Iamia sp. SCSIO 61187: one gene and its partner. The protein of the gene in region 1 binds, or shares a complex with, the protein of each later gene. Links are inferred from orthologs where the notes say so. Each region holds a gene or a part of one and is shown in the gene's direction. Other genes may lie near its edges.

The links.
Region 2: the proteins of uvrB (region 1) and pcrA are in contact, whole or in part, in a crystal structure (PDB 7EGT), measured with the Thermus thermophilus proteins. The link is inferred for Iamia sp. SCSIO 61187 from one-to-one orthologs. Residues at the interface, in WP_096411307.1 of Thermus thermophilus: Glu23, Leu25, Arg26, Asp27, Gly28, Glu29, Arg30, Phe31, Arg55, Glu326, Asp327, Phe328, Glu379, Ser382, Gln383, His398, Gly400, Arg401; in WP_096412145.1 of Thermus thermophilus: His654, Arg656, Phe657, Gln666, Asp668, Glu669, Lys680, Arg681, Leu682, Ser683, Lys685, Tyr686, Ala687.

Annotation. Positions count from the first base shown.
Region 1 is NZ_CP050948.1:2,801,559-2,810,864, reverse strand. What follows is about bases 1-2,994. They hold uvrB (excinuclease ABC subunit UvrB), read left to right. Parts: upstream 1-465; coding sequence 466-2,523; downstream 2,524-2,994. Other genes in these bases: HC251_RS13365 (glycosyltransferase family 39 protein), read left to right, coding at 2,699-2,994; coaE (dephospho-CoA kinase), read left to right, coding at 1-408. Also shown: more of HC251_RS13365, read left to right, coding at 2,995-4,402; HC251_RS13360 (hypothetical protein), read right to left, coding at 4,386-5,546; HC251_RS13355 (DUF2079 domain-containing protein), read right to left, coding at 5,592-6,986; excinuclease ABC subunit UvrA, read left to right, coding at 7,084-9,306. UniProt on the Escherichia coli protein: The UvrABC repair system catalyzes the recognition and processing of DNA lesions. A damage recognition complex composed of 2 UvrA and 2 UvrB subunits scans DNA for abnormalities.
Region 2 is NZ_CP050948.1:354,300-363,621, forward strand. The notes cover bases 1,942-4,951. They hold pcrA (DNA helicase PcrA), read left to right. Parts: upstream 1,942-2,298; coding sequence 2,299-4,605; downstream 4,606-4,951. Other genes in these bases: HC251_RS01695 (YbhN family protein), read right to left, coding at 1,942-2,275; HC251_RS01705 (alkaline phosphatase PhoX), read left to right, coding at 4,622-4,951. Outside these bases: guaA (glutamine-hydrolyzing GMP synthase), read left to right, coding at 1-338; HC251_RS01690 (hypothetical protein), read left to right, coding at 365-973; more of HC251_RS01695, read right to left, coding at 980-1,941; more of HC251_RS01705, read left to right, coding at 4,952-5,860; HC251_RS01710 (glycosyltransferase), read left to right, coding at 6,065-9,001; HC251_RS01715 (class I adenylate-forming enzyme family protein), read left to right, coding at 9,001-9,322. UniProt on the Escherichia coli protein: A helicase with DNA-dependent ATPase activity. Unwinds DNA duplexes with 3'-5' polarity. Translocates on single-stranded DNA with 3'-5' polarity. Initiates unwinding more efficiently from a nicked substrate than double-stranded DNA.

The DNA of each region.
Region 1 (9,306 bases):
CGGCAGGCCCTGGCCGACCTGGTGTTCAGCGACGACGAGGCCCTCCGCGACCTCAACGCCATCGTCCACCCGGCCGTCGGCGCCGAGATCGCCCGTCGGTTGGAGGCCGCCGCCGGCACCGATGCCGTGGTGATCCTCGACGTCCCGCTGCTCGTCGAGAGCGGACGCGACGACATGGCCGCCCTGGTCGTGGTGGACGTCGATCCCGAGGTCGCCGTCGAGCGGGTCGTGGCCCAGCGCGGGATGCGCGAGGACGATGTCCGGGCCCGGATGGCCCGGCAGGCATCCCGGGAGGACCGCCTGGCCCGGGCCACGATCGTGATCGACAACAGCGGCACCCGCGCCGACCTCGAGGCCCGCGTCGCCGCGGCGTGGGAGCAGATCCGGGCCCTGGCCCCCACCGGCTGACACCCCTCTGACCAGGGCCTCGGCTCCACTGTCACAGGGGGTCGGTAGGGTTCCCCCATGACCGACATCACCCCGGTCACCACATCGCTGGCCAGGCCCTTCGAGGTGGTGTCCGACTTCTCGCCGGCCGGCGACCAGCCCAAGGCCGTCGCCGGCCTGGCCGAGGGCATCCTCGGCGGGGAGCGGTTCCAGACGCTCCTCGGCATCACCGGCTCGGGCAAGTCCGCCACCATCGCCTGGACCATCGAGCAGGTCCAGCGGCCCACCCTCGTCCTGGCCCCGAACAAGTCGCTGGCGGCCCAGCTGGCCAACGAGTTCAAGGAGTTCTTCCCCCACAACGCGGTGGAGTACTTCGTCTCCTACTACGACTACTACCAGCCCGAGGCGTACATGGCCTCGAGCGACACCTACATCGAGAAGGACAGCTCGGTCAACGACGAGATCGAGCGCCTGCGGCACTCCACCACGGCGTCGCTGCTGACCCGGCGCGACGTGATCGTCGTGGCCTCGGTCAGCTGCATCTACGGCCTCGGGTCACCGGAGGAGTACAAGGAGAGCCTGCTCGTCCTGCGCAAGGGCGAGACGCTCGACCAGCGGCTGCTCCTGCGCCGGTTCGTCGACATGCAGTACGACCGCAACGACATGAACCTGACCCGCGGCAACTTCCGGGTCCGGGGCGACACCATCGAGATCCACCCCGCCTACGACGAGACCGCCCTGCGGATCGAGCTCTTCGGCGACGAGATCGAGGCCATGGCGACCTTCGACCCGGTGACGGGGGAGAAGATCCGCACCCACGACGACTTCGTCCTGCTGCCGGCCACCCACTACGTCGCCGGCGAGGAGCGCCTCCAGCGGGCCATCGTCCGCATCGAGCACGAGCTCCAGGAGCGGCTCAAGGAGTTCGAGGAGCAGGGCAAGCTGCTCGAGGCCCAGCGCCTGCGCATGCGCACCCAGTACGACCTCGAGATGATGGCCGAGGTCGGGTTCTGCAACGGGATCGAGAACTACTCGGCCCCCATCGAGGGGCGGGGGCCGGGGGAGACGCCGAACACCCTGCTCGACTACTTCCCGCGCGACTTCCTGATGGTTATCGACGAGAGCCACCAGACGGTGCCCCAGCTCCACGGTCAGCACGAGGGCGACCGCAGCCGCAAGGAGCAGCTCATCGAGCACGGGTTCCGGCTGCCGTCGGCGGCCGACAACCGGCCCCTGCGCTTCGACGAGTTCATGGACAAGGTCGGCCAGGTCGTCTTCCTGTCGGCCACGCCCGGCCCGTTCGAGCTGGAGAAGAGCACGCGCGTGGTCGAGCAGGTCGTCCGGCCCACCGGGCTGATCGACCCCGAGATCGTGGTCAAGCCGACCAAGGGCCAGATCGACGACCTGATGGTCCAGATCAACGACCGGGTCTCGCGAGGCGACCGCGTCCTGGTGACGACCCTCACCAAGAAGATGTCGGAGGACCTCACCGACTACCTGCTCGAGCTGGGCGTCCGGGTCCGGTACCTCCACAGCGAGGTCGACACCATCCAGCGCATCGAGATCCTGCGGGACCTCCGGCTGGGCGAGTTCGACGTGCTGGTCGGCATCAACCTCCTGCGGGAGGGCCTCGACCTGCCCGAGGTGTCGCTGGTGGCCATCCTCGACGCCGACAAGGAGGGGTTCCTCCGCAGCGAGACGTCGCTCATCCAGACCATCGGCCGGGCCGCCCGCAACGTCGAGGGCCAGGTGATCATGTACGCGGACACCGTCACGCCCTCGATGCAGAAGGCGATCAGCGAGACCAACCGTCGCCGGGGTCTCCAGCAGGCCTACAACATCGAGCACGGCATCGACCCGAAGACGATCCGCAAGGCCGTCACCGACATCTTGGCCCTGATCCGGCCGGCCGAGGACAAGGCGCCCATGCCCGGTGGCGGCAGCCGCAAGGAGCGGGCGGCCGACAAGAAGCGCCGCGAGGAGCTGGCCGGCCTGCCGGGCGAGGAGCTGGCCCGGCTCATCCACACCCTCGAGGAGGAGATGCACGAGGCCTCGTCCGACCTCCGCTTCGAGTACGCCGCCCGCCTCCGCGACGAGATCAAGGAGCTCAAGCGGGAGCTCCGCCAGGTGGGCTGACCCCCACCGAACTTTGGACGGAACGCCGCAGCATGATGCGGTTGCCGTCCAAGGTTGGGCGGCGTCCGGGTCGGAGGGTGCAGGCGGACGGCAACGGGGCACCAGCTGCCCGGGCAACGCCCCCGCCACCCGATGATCACCATGGAGGCAGGGTCCGTCGACCACCATGGCAGCGATGGACGCTCGGGTGGTCGGCCGCCTCGTCGTCGGCCTGCTCGCCGTGGTGTTCACCGTCAGTGGCCTGCGCCAGGCGTGGGCCGACTCGCCGACGGTGGACGAGGGCGTGGGTCTGGCCAGCGGCCTGTCGTACTGGGTCCACGGCGACCTGCGGATGAGCCCCGAGCACCCGGTGCTCCCGAAGCTCGTCTCCGCGGCCCCCGCTCTGGCCGCCGGGCCGATCGTGCCCAAGGGCACCGACTGGGACGACGGTGACTGGTTCGACCACACCGACGCCGTCCTCGCCGCCAACGACGCTGAGGGAGATCTGCGGCGAGTGGTGTTCCTGAGTCGCCTCGTGCCCCTGGCCCTCGCCCTCGTCGCCGGTCTGCTCGTGCACCACCTCGCCCGGCGGCTGGCGGGCGACGGCGCCGGCCTCGTCGCGGCCGGCGCCTGGCTCACGACGCCCGTCGTCCTGGGGCTCGGGGCGGTGCAGTCGATCGACATCGCCTTCACGGTGGCCACCCTGGCTGTGGTGGCCGCCCTCGTCCGCCACCACGATCGGCCCGACCTGAGGTCGGCCGCATTGGTCGGGGTGGTCCTCGCCGTGGCGCTGGTGACCCGTCACAGCGCGCTGGTGCTGGTGCCCGTCGCGCTCGTGGCCGTCGCGGTGTCGTGCCCGGGCGACCGGGCCGCACGCCTGCGTCACGTGGGGGTGGCAGGGCTGGTCGGCTGGGTCGGCCTGTGGCTCGTCTACCGCGGCTTCGACCCCGCCTCCCCCGGCGGCGCGCCGGGGGAGCGCTTCGACGCCCTGGTGGCCGCAGCCGGCGATCGGTCGGTGTTGGCCCGGCTGGCGCTGATCGTCCCGGCGCCTCAGGAGTGGCGGGTCGGGCTCGGTCACCTGACGGTGACGTCCGACCCCCGCCCGGCGTGGCTCCTCGGCCGGGCGTGGGAGGGATCGCGCTGGTGGTACTTCCCCGGTGCCCTCGTCGCGACCGTGCCCTTCCCGGTCCTCGGCCTGCTCGTGGCCGGCCCCCTGGGCTGGGTCGCCGGTCCTCGCGAGCAGCGCCGGCCCCTCGCGCTGGTGGCGCTCCCGGGGTTGGCGCTGTTCGCCTTCACGGCGCTGCAGCCGCTCAACCTCGGGTTGCGGCTGGCCATGCCGTCGCTGGCTCTGTGGCTGGTGGTCGCCGCCGCCGGTGCCGGTCACGCGGTCTGCGCGGCCCGCGCTCGATGGCCCGGCGCGGTCGTCCCGGGCCGCATCCTGTTGGCGCTCGTCGCCCTGGTGCAGGCCGGGGTGCTGCTCAGCGCCAGCAGCCACGCCCTGGCGTGGCGACCCCTCGCCTTCCGCCCCGGGTACCGCTGGGTCAGCGACTCCAACATCGACTTCGGTCAGGACCTCTGGCGGGTCCGGGACTGGGCCGAGGGCCGCGACGACCCGTGGGTCGCAGTGATCAGCCCCCGGGGGCTCGCGCCCGGGCCCGGCACGCGTCGCCTCGTCGGCGCCGACCTCGATGAGGTGACGGGGTGGCTGGCGGTGGGCGTCACCTCGTTGACCGTCGTGAACCGCGACGACCTCGCCTGGCTCCGGGCCTACTGCCCGGTGGGCACCCTGGGGGGCGGGAGCACGCTCGTCTACCGGTTGCGAGAGCCACCGTCGGCCGCACCGGGCCCGGAGCGACCGGTCGCCCCTTGCGAGGACGAGGAGTTCAGCGTCCGCCGCTGACGGCGACCGCCGGGAGCGAGACAGCGGCCGTATCGTCCGCGGTCGGCGCCGTGCCGGCAGTCGCCGACGCCTTGCCGCCCGGAGCCCGCCGGAGGCCGGGGACCGGCGGAGCGTCGGGGGTGGCCAGGGCGATCATGGCCAGGGCGGTGAGGGCGAGGCCTGTGCGGGTCCCCCCGAAGCTCGTCCCCAGCGGGTTGCTCCCTGCGACGAGGAGGAACGCCAGGTGGAGGACCACGGCTGCCCCGAGGGGGTGGCGGAGGCCACGCCGGGCGAGGGCGGTGATGCCCAGCACCAGAGCCAGGACCGTTCCGGCCAGCCCCCACAGCTCGCGGCCCTCGGACCAGATGTCGATCGCCGCTCCCAGCAGGCCGACGAAGGGCAGCCCGATGTCGCCGTTCAGCCCCTCGGCCCCGGGGACGAGGATGCGCAGGCCGACCATCCAGGCCCCACCGACCGCGGCCGGGACGACGGCCACGGCGATGTGGCGGGGCGTCCGGTGGGCGAGGGCCCACCCGGCCAGCACCAGCAACGTCGGCTCCTTGGCCAGCACGGCGGCGACGCCGATGCCGACGGCGAGAGTGGTGCGGCCCCGGGCCGCGAGGGCGACCGCCAGCAGGGCGAGGGCCACCCCGACGGCGTCGGAGGTGGTCACCCGCACGGCCATGAACGTGCCCGGCAGGACAGGGAAGAGGGCCGCGACCCACGGCGGGCCGCCCCAGGAGACGCTGAGCCTCCCGGTGGCCCAGGCGCCGGCGGCGACCGCCGTCAGCCCGAGCCCGAAGAGGGTCCACACCAGCCCCATGCCCGGCCCGGGGTGCACGGTGCCGGCGACCCACGAGAGCAGCGGCCGCTGGAGTCGGTAGCGGGGTCGGTCGAGGGAGTCCGACGGGGCGTCGACCGACCAGGCGTCGCGGGCCATGGCATAGGTCATCTGCCCGTCGAGGCCGAGGCTGTCGGGGAGCTCGACGTCGGGGAAGTCGTCGTGGATCAGCTCGGCGGCCGGTCCCCGCTCCCCTGGTTGGACGAGCCCGAGGGGGTGGCCGCCGAGGCGCTGGACGTCGCCCAGGACCAGCAGCGCCAACAGCATCGTGCCGACGAGAGCGTGCACCGCGACCGAGCGGGTCTCGACAGCGGGGACGGTCACCATCGGAGGATCGGCGGGGGGGCCCCGAGGTTGAGCGGGACGGCTCTACCCGTCGTCTCGCCTGAGCGCGACGAGGTCGTGCGGGTGGGCGGTGGGACCGGCCGGTTCCCACCCGAGATCGGTGACCTCGTCCACACGCTCGGGTCCGACGATGATGACATCGACGTCCGCCAGCGCCGACGTGGGGTCGCCTGCGTCGAGTGCGGCGGAGATGTCGATGGCGGTCGTGCGGCGAGACACAGCAGGGAGGAGCCTCACCTCCACGGCCACGCCGTCGTCCGGTTCCACCTGGGCCAGGGCGGCGTCGAGGCCGGGGACGGCACGGGGCCGGGAGATGTCGGTCAGGCGGAGCTCGGGCGGGTGGCCAGGGGCGAAGGGGCTGCCGACGAGGAGCGCCGCCACGACACCGGTGACGAGGAGCGCCGGATGCTCGAGTCGACGTCGTGGGCCGGCCAAGGCGGCGACGGCCCCGCCGACGGTGAAGGGGACGAGCGCGGCGGCGTGGTGGAACCACGTGACCGACGTCGCCGCCGCGCTCGACAGCAGGAGCGGGAGCCCGGCGATGGCCACCGCTGCCGCCCATCGGGGCCTGGCGAGGACGAGGAAGCCGACGGGCAGGAGCCAGATGATGGCCGTCTCGAGCACCGAGGGGGCGACCACAGCAGGTATCGCGCGCCAGGGGTGGGCGAGGGCGTCCAGCGGGCTCTCGCCCAGGTGACCCCAGTAGCGGGCGAAGGTCTGCTCGCTGTGGAGAAGGGCCGGGACCGCCACCCCCACCGTCATGCTGAGCCCGGCCACCGCGACCAGCCGTCGGCGGGTCCGACCACGGGCCAGGACGGCGACGCCCAGGAGCATCACGCAGGCGTCGGCTCGCACCAGCGCCAGCAGGATCCCCGCCACCGTGGCGGCCCGGGTGTCGTCACGCCGGGCGGCGGCAAGGGCTGCGGCGGTGATGGGCACCGTCATCACCACGGGGTGGAAGTCGAACGTCGCCGCCGCCCAGAGGGGGGCGCTGCCGACGGTCGCCAGCGTCGCCCAGCCCTGGCTCCCGCCGATCTGGCGGGCGAGGGCTCGGAGGGCGGGGACGGAGCATCCCAGGGCCATGGCCTGGGCTGCGATCAGCCAGACCGGGGTGGCCGCGATCCGGTAGAGGGGGGCGAACGCCACCACGACGACGCTGACATGGTCGCCGAAGAGGTTCTCCCGGAGGACGGTGAGCTCCGGCGCCCGTCCCTGGGACAGCAGCCAGGCCGCCTGGTCGAACAAGGCCAGGTCGAGGACGGCCCAGCGGTTGACGTACCGGAGGTAGCCGGGGACGAAGAACGCGATCGCCATGGCGGCCCCGATGGCCATCCCGACCTGGTCATGGCGCCAGCGCTCGGGGCGCGCCACGACGGCCGTGTCCGGTTCGGCGTCGCAGAGGGGCGGGGCCGCCGTCATGGGGCATCATCGGCGCCATCGTCGCGACACTGAGGTGCCCGACCTCGCCCACGTACAGACGTTCGCCAGGTTGGCGCGCCCGGTAGAGTGGTCCTTCGTGTCGGACACCCTCGTCATCCGCGGCGCTCGCGAGCACAACCTCCGGGGTGTCGACCTCGACCTTCCCCGCGACAAGCTGATCGTCTTCACCGGGCTGTCGGGCTCGGGGAAGTCGTCGTTGGCGTTCGACACGATCTACGCCGAGGGCCAGCGTCGCTACGTCGAGTCGCTGTCGTCCTACGCCCGGCAGTTCCTGGGCCAGATGGACAAGCCCGACGTGGACTTCATCGAGGGTCTGTCGCCGGCGATCTCGATCGACCAGAAGTCGGCGTCGCGAAACCCCCGGTCGACGGTCGGGACCATCACCGAGATCCTCAAGTACCTCGGCCTCCTGTTCACCAACATCGGCCAGCCCCACTGCCCGACGCACGGTGCCGCCATCACCCGGCAGACGCCGCAGCAGATCGTCGACCGCATCCTCGAGCTGCCCGAGGGGACGCGGTTCCAGGTGCTGGCCCCCGTCGTGCGGCGTCGCAAGGGCAACTACGAGACCATGCTGGCCGACCTGGCCAAGCAGGGCTTCTCCCGGGCCCGCATCGACGGCGAGGTCGTCGAGCTGGGGGAGAAGATCGACCTGGCCCGGTACGAGAACCACACGATCGAGATCGTCATCGACCGTCTGGTGAAGCGGGACGGCATCGAGCGGCGCCTCACCGAGTCGCTGGAGACCGCCCTGCGGCTGGCCGAGGGCGTGGCCGAGGTCCAGATCGTCCCCCGCGAGGGTGAGGACGAGCCCGAGTCGATGACCTTCAGCCAGCACCTGGCCTGCCCGGTCGACGGTGAGAGCTTCGAGGAGCTCACGACCCGGAGCTTCTCGTTCAACACGCCCTACGGCGCCTGCCCCCGCTGCGACGGCTTGGGCACCCGCTTCGAGGTCGACCCCGAGCTGATCGTCCCCGACCCCGACCTCAGCATCTCCGAGGGCGCCATCCACCCGTGGTCGAGCGGCCACGCCACCTGGTTCCACCGCATCCTGGAGGCCGTCGGCGAGGAGAAGGGCATCCCCCTCGACGTCCCGTGGTCGAAGCTGAAGGCGGCCCAGCAGCGCACGCTCCTCGACGGCAAGGGCATCGGGCGCGTCGAGGTCCGCTACAAGAACCGCTACGGCCGGGTGCGGACCTACAAGGCGGCCTACGAGGGTGTGATCCCGTGGTTGCAGCGGCGTCACGCCGACACCGACAGCGACACCCAGCGGGAGCAGTTCGAGGGGTACATGCGCGAGGTGCCGTGCCCCGAGTGCGACGGCGCCCGCTTCAACCCCTTCACCGTCAACGTCACCGTCGCCGGCCGGAACATCGCCGAGCTGTCGATGCTCTCCATCCGCGAGCTGGCCACGGTCGTCGATGAGATTGAGCTCACCGAGCGCGAGATCCTCATCTCCGAGGCCGTCCTCAAGGAGGTCAAGGCCCGGCTCGGGTTCCTGCTCGACGTAGGCCTCGACTACCTGTCGCTGGGCCGGGGCACGGCCACCCTCTCGGGCGGCGAGGCCCAGCGCATCCGGCTGGCCAGCCAGATCGGATCGGGCCTGGTCGGCGTGCTGTACGTGCTCGACGAGCCGTCGATCGGCCTCCACCAGCGCGACAACCGACGCCTGATCGAGACCCTCCTGCGGTTGCGCCAGCTGGGCAACACCGTGATCGTCGTCGAGCACGACGAGGACACGATCGCCGTGGCCGACCACGTGGTCGACGTCGGTCCCGGGGCGGGGGAGCACGGCGGGTCGATCGTCCACTCCGGCACCTACAAGCAGCTGCTGAAGAACAAGCGATCCGTCACCGGCCAGTACCTCACCGGGGCGCGCTCGATCCCGATCCCCGAGCAGCGACGGGCCCCCAGCGGCGACTGGCTCAAGATCAAGGGCGCCCGCGAGCACAACCTCGACGGCGTCGACGTCGACATCCCGCTCGGGCTCTTCGTCACCGTCACCGGCGTGTCCGGGTCGGGCAAGTCGACCCTCGTCAACGACATCCTGCTGCGGTCGTTGATGCAGAAGATCTACCGGGCCAAGACCCCGCCGGGTCGGCACCGCCGGATCGACGGCATCGAGCTGCTCGACAAGGTCATCAGCATCGACCAGTCACCGATCGGCCGCACTCCCCGGTCGAACCCGGCGACCTACACCGGCGTGTGGGACGCGATCCGCAAGCTGTTCGCCCAGACCCAGGAGGCCAAGGTCCGGGGCTACCTGCCCGGCCGGTTCTCGTTCAACGTCAAAGGTGGG
Region 2 (9,322 bases), 2.5 Mb from region 1 along the record:
GCGAGGTCACGCCGGCGCGGGTGGCCCTCCTCCAGCGGGCCGACACCATCGTCCGCGAGGAGATCCGGGCCGCCGGCCTCGAGCGTGACATCTGGCAGGCGTTCGCCGTTCTCCCCGACATCCGCAGCGTCGGCGTCATGGGCGACGAGCGCACCTACGGGCACCCGATCATCATCCGGGCCGTCACGAGCGAGGACGCCATGACCGCCGACTGGGCCCGCCTCCCGCACGACCTGCTCGAGCGCATGTCCAGCCGCATCATCAACGAGGTCGACGGCGTCAACCGCGTCGCCTACGACATCACGTCCAAGCCGCCGGGCACCATCGAGTGGGAATGACCCGCTGGAGCTGCCCCGGAGCCCCGATGTCCGTCGCCCGTCGCCCGTCCCGTCTGATCGCCGCCGCCCTGGTCACCGTCCTGGTGGCCTGTGGCGGCGATGGCGGCGGTGACGACGCCGAGACCACCGACAGCACGACGCCCGACGAGCTGAGCCCGGTGCCCGACCCGCTCGAGTCCCTGGGCGAGCCGCCGCCCGGTCAGGGCGTGGCCGTCATCGGGATCGAGGAGCTGTCGTTCACGGTCACGGCCTGCACCGAGGGCCCCCGGCCCGAGGACACGCCCCAGGCCACGCTCGACTACCTGGTCGAGGGGACCGGCGAGTCGAGCGACGGGCCCTTCACGGTCGAGGTGAGCCGCTACCGGTCCGACTCCGGGGTGGGCGACCCCGTCTTCACCGAGACGGCCCGCATCACCTTCGGGGTCGACGACGACGCCCGGGGCGCCGAGGCCAAGCGCACCTCTGTCGGAGCCGACGACGGCTGGCTGGACCTGGCCGACCCCGAGGCCACGACCCCCCTCATCGAGCGGCGGGGCGACTCCTTCGACGTGCGGGGGACCTTCGGCCCCGAGGGGGCCACGGCCAGCGACGACGGCCTCGAGGAGGGCCGGCTCCGGGCCCGCTGCCCGGCCTGAGGTGCGTCAGGCCGACCGGCTCTCGCGCTCGTCGGGTTCGTCCACGTCCCACACCCGGACGTCGGCCATGTCGGCCGCGTCCACGGCCAGGTCCCGGATCGGGTGGCGGCTCCGGATCTTGCGCAGCGAGGTGGGCCCCAGGCGGAGGGTCGCGTAGCTGATGGCGCCGAGGGGGATCGGCAGCCAGAACTGGGCGATCCGGTAGGTCAGGACCGACACGGTGGCCTCGCTCTGGACCAGCCCGAAGCCGACGAGGGTGGCGATGAGGGTGTACTCGATGACCCCCAGCCCCCCGGGGGTGATGGGGATGACGGCGAGGATGTTGGCGATGCAGAAGGCGACGATGACGTCGACCGGGTTGAGGGTGGGGCCGAAGGCGCGGATGAACACCCACAGGGCGGCGGCGTCGAGCAGCCAGTTGATGGCCGCCCACGCCAGCCCCCGGCGCAGCAGGGTGGGGTTGTCGAGCAGCTCGGCCAGGCGCGCCACCAGGCTGCGGACGAAGCGCTCGGCGGTGTCGGGCTCGAGGAACGGCAGCCGGCCGGCCACCGCCCGCACGACCCGCACCGCGGTGTCACGCCCCTTGAGCATCAGGGCGACACCGGCGGCCACCGCCCCGAGCAGGAGCATCCCGACGATGGCGGCGGTGCCGTAGACGGGGTTGAACCCGTCGAGCGGGATCGAGATGAGCAGGGCGACCCACAGCAGGAGGTTGAGGACGATGGCCGACCCCAGGCCGACGGTGGCCATGGTGAACCCGGCCGACGCCCCGTCGACGCCCGCCTGGGTGAGCAGCCGGTAGCCGAGGGTGCCGCCGGCGGCCGACCCGCCGGGCACCAGGTTGGTGACGGCCTTGGTCGACAGCTGGATGCGCAGCACCGAGATCAGGCCCAGCCGGGGCCGGGGCGGCAGCGTCACCCGGGTCAGCTGGGCGTAGGCGACCAGGGCGGCCACCTCGAGGCCGAGGGCGAGGAGCAGGAAGAAGGGGTTGACGGCGCTGAGCCGGTCGACGGCCTCGCCCACGTCGCCCAGCGTCGGGAGCACGAAGTAGTTGAAGACGAGGAAGAAGAGGATGATCAGCGGCGTCCGCTTGAGCGTCTTGGTCGTCGTGACCTTGAGCATCTCGGCGGTGACGTTGGTGCCGAGCAGGCCCTCGGTCTCGGTCTCGGCGTCGGGGCGCGGCTCGTCGTCGCTGCCGTCGGCAGCGCGCGGGGGCAGGTCCGAGGGCGGGGTCGCGCCGATGGCGGCAGTCTCCCAGGAACGCCGGCCCGACTGCGACCTCTTGCGGGGGAGTCCTGTCACAGGGCCTCGGTAGGGTGGCCGCGATGCCCTCGGGGACCCGTGACGACGACGAGATGGAGCTGCTGCGGGGGCTCAACCCGGCGCAGGCCGACGCCGTCACCCACGTCGAGGGTCCCCTCCTCGTGCTGGCCGGCGCCGGCTCGGGCAAGACCCGGGTCCTGACCCACCGCATCGCCCACCTGATCCGCGACGAAGGCGTGTCCCCGTTCGCCATCTTGGCCATCACCTTCACCAACAAGGCGGCCGACGAGATGAAGCACCGAGTGGAGGGGCTCGTCGGCCCCGTCGCCCAGAAGATGTGGGTGTCCACGTTCCACTCGGCGTGCGTGCGCATCCTCCGGCGCGAGGCCCCCCGCCTGGGGTACCCGTCGAGCTTCACCATCTACGACATGGCCGACGCCCAGCGGCTGATGGGCTACGTCATCCGGGACCTGGACATGGACCCCAAGCGGTTCTCGGCCCGGTCGGTCTACGCCCAGATCTCGGCGGCCAAGAACAAGGGCCTCGACGTCGAGACCTACGCGGACCAGGCGTCGAACCCGTTCGAGCGGCGCTTCGCCGAGGCCTACCGCGACTACCAGGGCCGGCTGCGCAAGGCCGGCGCCATGGACTTCGACGACCTCCTCGGCGTCACCGTGGAGGTGCTCAAGGCGTTCCCCGACGCCCTCGCCCACTACCAGCAGCGCTTCCAGCACATCCTCGTCGACGAGTACCAGGACACGAACCCGGTCCAGAACGAGCTGATCCTCCTCCTGGCCTCCGACCACCGCAACGTCATGGTGGTCGGGGACGGGGATCAGTCGATCTACGCCTTCCGCGGCGCCGACATCTCGAACATCCTCGACTTCGAGAAGGCGTTCCCCGAGGTCACGACGGTGCTGCTGGAGCAGAACTACCGGTCGACCCAGACGGTGCTCGACGCCGCCAACGCCGTCATCGCCAACAACGTCGGCCGCAAGCCCAAGGAGCTCTGGACCGATCAGGGCAAGGGCGACCTGATCTCCCGCTACCACGCCGACGACGAGGCCGACGAGGCCCAGTGGGTCACGGGGCGGATGTCGGCCCTGCACGACCAGGGCTACCGCTGGGGTGACATCGCCGTCTTCTACCGGACCAACGCCCAGAGCCGCGTGCTCGAGGAGGCCCTGGCCCGCGGGTCCATCCCCTACAAGGTCCTGGGCGGCACCCGGTTCTACGACCGGCGCGAGATCAAGGACGCCGTGGCCTACCTGAAGGCCGTCGCCAACCCGGCCGACGAGGTGTCGGTCAAGCGGGTCGTGAACACGCCCAAGCGGGGCGTGGGCGACGCCTCCGTCGCCCGGCTCGACGCCTGGGCCGCCAGCCAGGGGGTGACCTTCCTCGACGCCATGCGCCGGGCCGACGAGGCGGGCATCGGCGGCCGGGCCGTGAACGGCATCGTCAGCTTCCTGGCCGTCATCGACGAGGCCGCCGACGTCCGCGACGAGGGTCCGGCCCGGATGCTCGAGGTCCTCCTCGACAAGAGCGGCTACGTCGCCGAGCTCCGGGCCGAGCACTCCATCGAGGCCGAGGGGCGGATCGAGAACCTGGCCGAGCTGGTCGGCGCCGCCCAGGAGGTCGAGGACGTCGACGCCTTCCTCGAGTCGATCAGCCTGGTGTCCGACACCGACGCCCTCGACCCCGACGAGTCCCAGGTCGTGCTGATGACGCTGCACTCGGCCAAGGGCCTGGAGTTCCCGATCGTGTTCGTGATCGGGATGGAGGACGGCGTCTTCCCCCACATCCGGGCCCTGACCGAGCCGGCCGAGCTGGAGGAGGAGCGCCGCCTCGCCTACGTCGGCATCACCCGGGCGCGCGAGCTGCTCCACCTCAGCCACGCCTGGGCCCGCACCATGTTCGGGGCCACCCAGTACAACCCGCCCAGCCGCTTCCTGGAGGAGATCCCCAGCGAGCTGGTCACCGAGATCCAGGGCCGGCGGCGCTCGTCGCGGGGCGGCGGGAGCTGGGGCGGGCGGCGCAGCGAGGGGGAGGGGTACGGGTCGAGCTCCTGGGGCGGGCGGGGCCGGCCCGAGCGCGACGGGCGCGACGGGATGAGCCCGGCCCGGGCCCGGCGCGAGGCGGCCCGGCAGATGCAGGTCGACGCCGCCATCGAGGCCGGCCAGAGCGCGGCCCCGTCGCCGGCGGCCACCCACGGCATCCGCATCGGCGACGACGTCCGGCACGCCAAGTGGGGCGAGGGCGTCGTCCTCGACCTGCAGGGCCACGGCGACAAGACCGAGATCACGGTCCGCTTCCCCAGCGAGGGCGAGAAGGTCCTCCTGCTGGCGTGGGCGCCCATCACCAAGGCCTGACGGGTACCTTGCCCCGGTGCACACTGGGGAACAGGGACTGGATCGACGGCGCGTCCTGCGCCTGATGGGCCTCGGGCTGGTGTCGACCGCCGTGGCGCCGTGGGTGGCCGGCTGCAGCGACGACGGGGAGAGCAGCACCACCACCACCACCACGACGGCCGGCGGCGGGGGCGCGTCCACCACCACGACCACCGCGCCGCCCGGTCCGGTCCGGCTCGGGCCCCTCGGCGAGCCCGACGCCAACGGCGTGCGGCTGCCGGAGGGCTTCACCTCCCGGGTCCTGGCCACCAGCGGCGAGGAGGTGGCCGGCACCGGCTACACCTGGCACGGCAGCCCCGACGGCGGCGCCTGCTTCGCCCAGGACGACGGCGGCTGGATCTACACGTCCAACTGCGAGGAGGGCCTCGGCACCGGCGGGGCGTCCATGCTGCGCTTCGACGCCGACGGGGAGGTCGTGGGCGCGGCCCGCATCTGCGAGGGCACGGCCGTGAACTGCGCCGGCGGGGCCACGCCGTGGGGCACCTGGCTCACCTGCGAGGAGATCCCCGACGGGCAGGTCTGGGAGTGCGACCCCACCGGCGCGGAGCCGGCCGTGGTGAAGCCGGCGCTGGGCCGGTTCAAGCACGAGGCGGTGGCCGTCGACCCGGTCGCCGAGGTCCTGTACCTGAGCGAGGACGAGCCCGACGGCGCCCTCTACCGCTTCACGCCCGCAGCCTGGCCGAGCCTCGACGAGGGGACGCTGGCCGTGCTCGCCGGACCGGAGGGCGACCGCCGCTGGGCCGACCTGCCCGACCCGTCCGGCGGTGCCGCCAACCCCACCCGCAACCAGGTGGCCGACGTGGTGCGGTTCAACGGCGGCGAGGGCCTCGCCCACTTCGAGGGCACGACCTACCTGGCGACCAAGGGCGACAACCGCATCTGGGCCCTCGACGGCGACGACGTCGAGGTCGTGTACGACGGGGCCACGACCGACGCCGTCGGCGAGACCGGGCCGCTGCTGGCGGGGGTCGACAACATCACCGTCGACGCCGCCGGCGACCGGTACGTGGCCGAGGACGGCGACACCATGGACATCGTGCGCCTCGCCCCCGACGGGATCGTGGAGCAGGTGTGCCAGATCGTGGGCACCGAGGGCTCCGAGGTCACCGGGCCGGCGTTCTCGCCCGACGGCACCCGGCTCTACTTCAGCTCCCAGCGGGACCCGGGCCGGACCTACGAGGTCAGCGGCCCCTTCCCCCACGCCGCCGCCGGCTGACACCGGGCGCGACGCCGGGGCACGACCGCCCTCGTCCGCCGCCCGAGCGCGAGGAGGGGCGGTGGCGGGGGCGGGCACCTGCTTGGACTCGTCCGCGCGCAGGTGGCAGCCTACGAACCGTGCCCGCTCGGCCGCGGGCGGCGCCCTGGACGCCCACGGGCGTCCCGTCGACCCGATCGGAACGCGCCGACCCGTGACCCCGTCATGACCGACGCCGTGGCGTCCCGCCCGGTCGTCGTGGCCCTCGTTCCGGCCAAGGACCGCGCCGACGACATCGGCGCGACGGTCCAGGCACTGCGGGGCCTGGCCGAGGTCGATCGGGTCCTGGTCGTCGACGACGGCTCGGTCGACGACACCACCGGCGCGGCGCGCCGGGCCGGGGCCGAGGTCCTGCGGCTGCCGACCAACCGGGGCAAGGGCGGCGCCGTGCTGGCCGGCGTGGCGGCCACGCCGGACACCGACGTCTACCTGCTGATCGACGCCGACCTGGCCGAGACGGCCTCGGCCGCGCACCTCCTGCTGGAACCGGTGCTCGACGATGAGGCCGACCTGTCGATCGGCGTCTTCCCGCCGGCGGAGGGGCGGGGCGGGGCCGGGCGGGTCAAGGCGATGGCCGCCGCCATCATCCGCCGGACGACCGGTCACGACATCCGGGAACCCCTCTCGGGTCAGCGGGCCGTCCGCCGCGAGCTCCTCGCCGACCTGCCGCACGCCGAGCGCTTCGGCCTCGAGACCGCCATGACCATCGATGCCCTGCGCGGCGGGGCCCGGGTCGTCGAGGTCGAGGTGCCGATGGACCACCGCCACACCGGCGGCTCGTGGGCGGGCGTCGTGCACCGGGCCCGCCAGGGCGCGGACATCGTCCGAGCGTCGTGGCCCCGCCTGGTCGGGCCCCGGGGGCGCGTCGTCGTCGCCGCCGTCGCCCTCGTGCTCGCCGTCCTCGTCACCTTCCTCACGGCCCGGGCCACCGAGGTCGTCAGCGAGCCGGCCGGGTCCGAGGCCCGATCGGTGGTCGTCTTCGGGATCCCCCGCCTGGCGCTGTCCGACATCGGCAGCGGCCACGCCCCCAACCTCGACCGCCTGGTCGCCGAGGGCGCCATGGCGTCGATGACGGTGCGGACGCTGGGCGGCACCCCCTCCTCGCTGGAGGCCTACTCCACCCTGTCGGCCGGGGCGCGGGTGCTCGACCTCGCCGCCGCCGCCGAGGCCCTCCCCAGCAACGCCCGCCTCGAGGGCTCCACCGCCGCCGAGGTGGCGGAGCGGCGGTCGGGGATGCCGGTCGAGGGCGACATCGTCGTCCCCGCGGGGGCGGCGGCCCGGCGGCTCTCCGGCGCCGACGTGCCCAGCCGGCCGGGAGCCCTGGCCGACGCCCTGCACGACGCCGGCCTCACCGCCGCGGTCGTCGGCAACGGCGACACGCGGAACGACGCCGGGGAGGTGCTGCCCAGCCGGCCCGCGGCGGTGGCGGTGATGGACCCCGCCGGCAGCGTCGACGGCGGGACCGTCACCAGCTCGCTGCTGCAGGACGACCCGGAGGCACCGTTCGGGATGGGCATCGACCCCGACGCCTTCCTCGCCTCGGCCGACGCAGCCATGGCCGACGCCGACCTCACCGTCCTCGACCCCGGGGAGATGGACCGGGTCAGCGCCTACGCCCCCCTCGTCGGCGTCGACCAGTACGAGCGGCTGCGGCTCGAAGCCCTCGAGCGCACCGACGCCCTGCTGGGCGAGGTCGTCGCCGCGCTGCCCGACGACGCCCTGCTGCTGGTGCTCGGGGTGACCCCTCCGACCCGCCGGTGGGAGCTCACGCCCGCCGTCGCCTACGGGGCCGGCGCCCAGCCCGGGCGCCTGCACTCGCAGTCGACCAACCGCGACTCGCTGGTGACGCTCACCGACGTGTCGACCACCGTGCTCGACGCCCTCGGCGTCGACCGCCCCGACGGGATGATCGGGCGGCCCCTCCGCTACCAGGACGGGTCGGCCGACCTCGACGCCCTCGAGCAGGTCAACGACGTGGCCGCCGGGCGGGAGCGCATCTACTACCCCATGGCCCAGACGTTCATCATCGTCCAGGCCCTGGCGTACCTGATCGCCGTCTTCGCCCTCACGACGACCGACGCGCCGCGACGCATGACGTCGTCGCTCCGCGTCATCGTGCTGACCTTCGCGGCGTGGCCGCTGGCGACGTTCCTCGTCCGCATCGTGCCCGTCGCCATGACGTGGGACGCCGGCACCCACATCCTCACGTGGGTGGTGGCCGTCGCCGTCGCCCTCCTCGCCCGCACGGCGCGCGGCCACCCCCTCGCCCCGCTGGCCGCGATCACCACCGCCACCGTCGTCCTCCTCGTCGCCGACGTGGCCCTCGGCGCCCGGCTCCAGACCTCGAGCGTGCTCGGCTACTCGCCCCACACCGCGGCGCGCTTCACCGGGTTCGGGAACACCGCCTACGCCGTGCTGGCCGCGTGCGCCCTCGTCACGGCCATCGTCACGTGCGCCCGTCGCCCCGGCTCCCGGCCCGCGGTGGCTGCCGCCGCCGCCCTCCTCGCCCTGGTGGTCGTGGCCGACGGCGCGCCGTGGCTGGGCGCCGACGTCGGGGGCATCTTGAGCATGGTCCCCGTCTACGGGCTCGTCGTGGTCGCCCTCCTGGGGCACCGGCTCACCTGGCGCGCGCTGATCATCGCCGCGCTCGCCACCGCCGCCGTCCTCGCCCTCGCCACCGGCATCGACCTGCTGCGGCCACCCAGTTCCCGCACCCACCTGGGGACCTTCGTGAGCGACTCGCTGAAGGACACCTCGACGTTCACCACGACGATCTCGCGGAAGTGGGCCACCAACCTGCGGGTGTTCCGCCAGTCGATCTGGACGTGGATGGTGCCGATCGTCGCCCTGTTCAGCCTCTACGTGCTCGTCGTGGCCAAGGGGTGGCGGCGCCTGCTCCCGCGGGGGTCGGCCCTCCGCCTCGGCGTCGTCGCCGCCCTGGGACTGGGCCTCCTCGGTTGGCTCGTCAACGACTCGGGAGTGGTGGTGACCGCCCTGGTGTTCGTCTACATCGGGCCCTTCCTCACCCTCCTCGCCCTCGCCGCCCGGCTTCCCGAGCCGGAGCTGTTCCCACCCACCTCCCACCAGGAGCCCCATCCGTGATGCCCGGACTGGGACGGGCCCGCAAGGCCCGCCTCGCCTTCGACCATGACCTCACCCTGGCCGCGGTCTTCGACCGCCTGGCCGAGACCGGCGGCGACCAGGTGCTCGTCGACGAGCAGGACGGCGACGTCCGCACGTTGGCCGACGCCGCCGACCAGGTCGCCCGCTGGGCCGGAGGTCTGGAGGGGGAGATCGAGCCCGGCGGGATCGTCGTGGTGGCCACCCCGAACGGCTACGACCAGCTGCTCCTGTGCGCGGCCGTCAGCCGCGCCGGGGGCCTCCCGGCCCCGGTGAACGATCGGCTCCGCCCCGACGAGATCG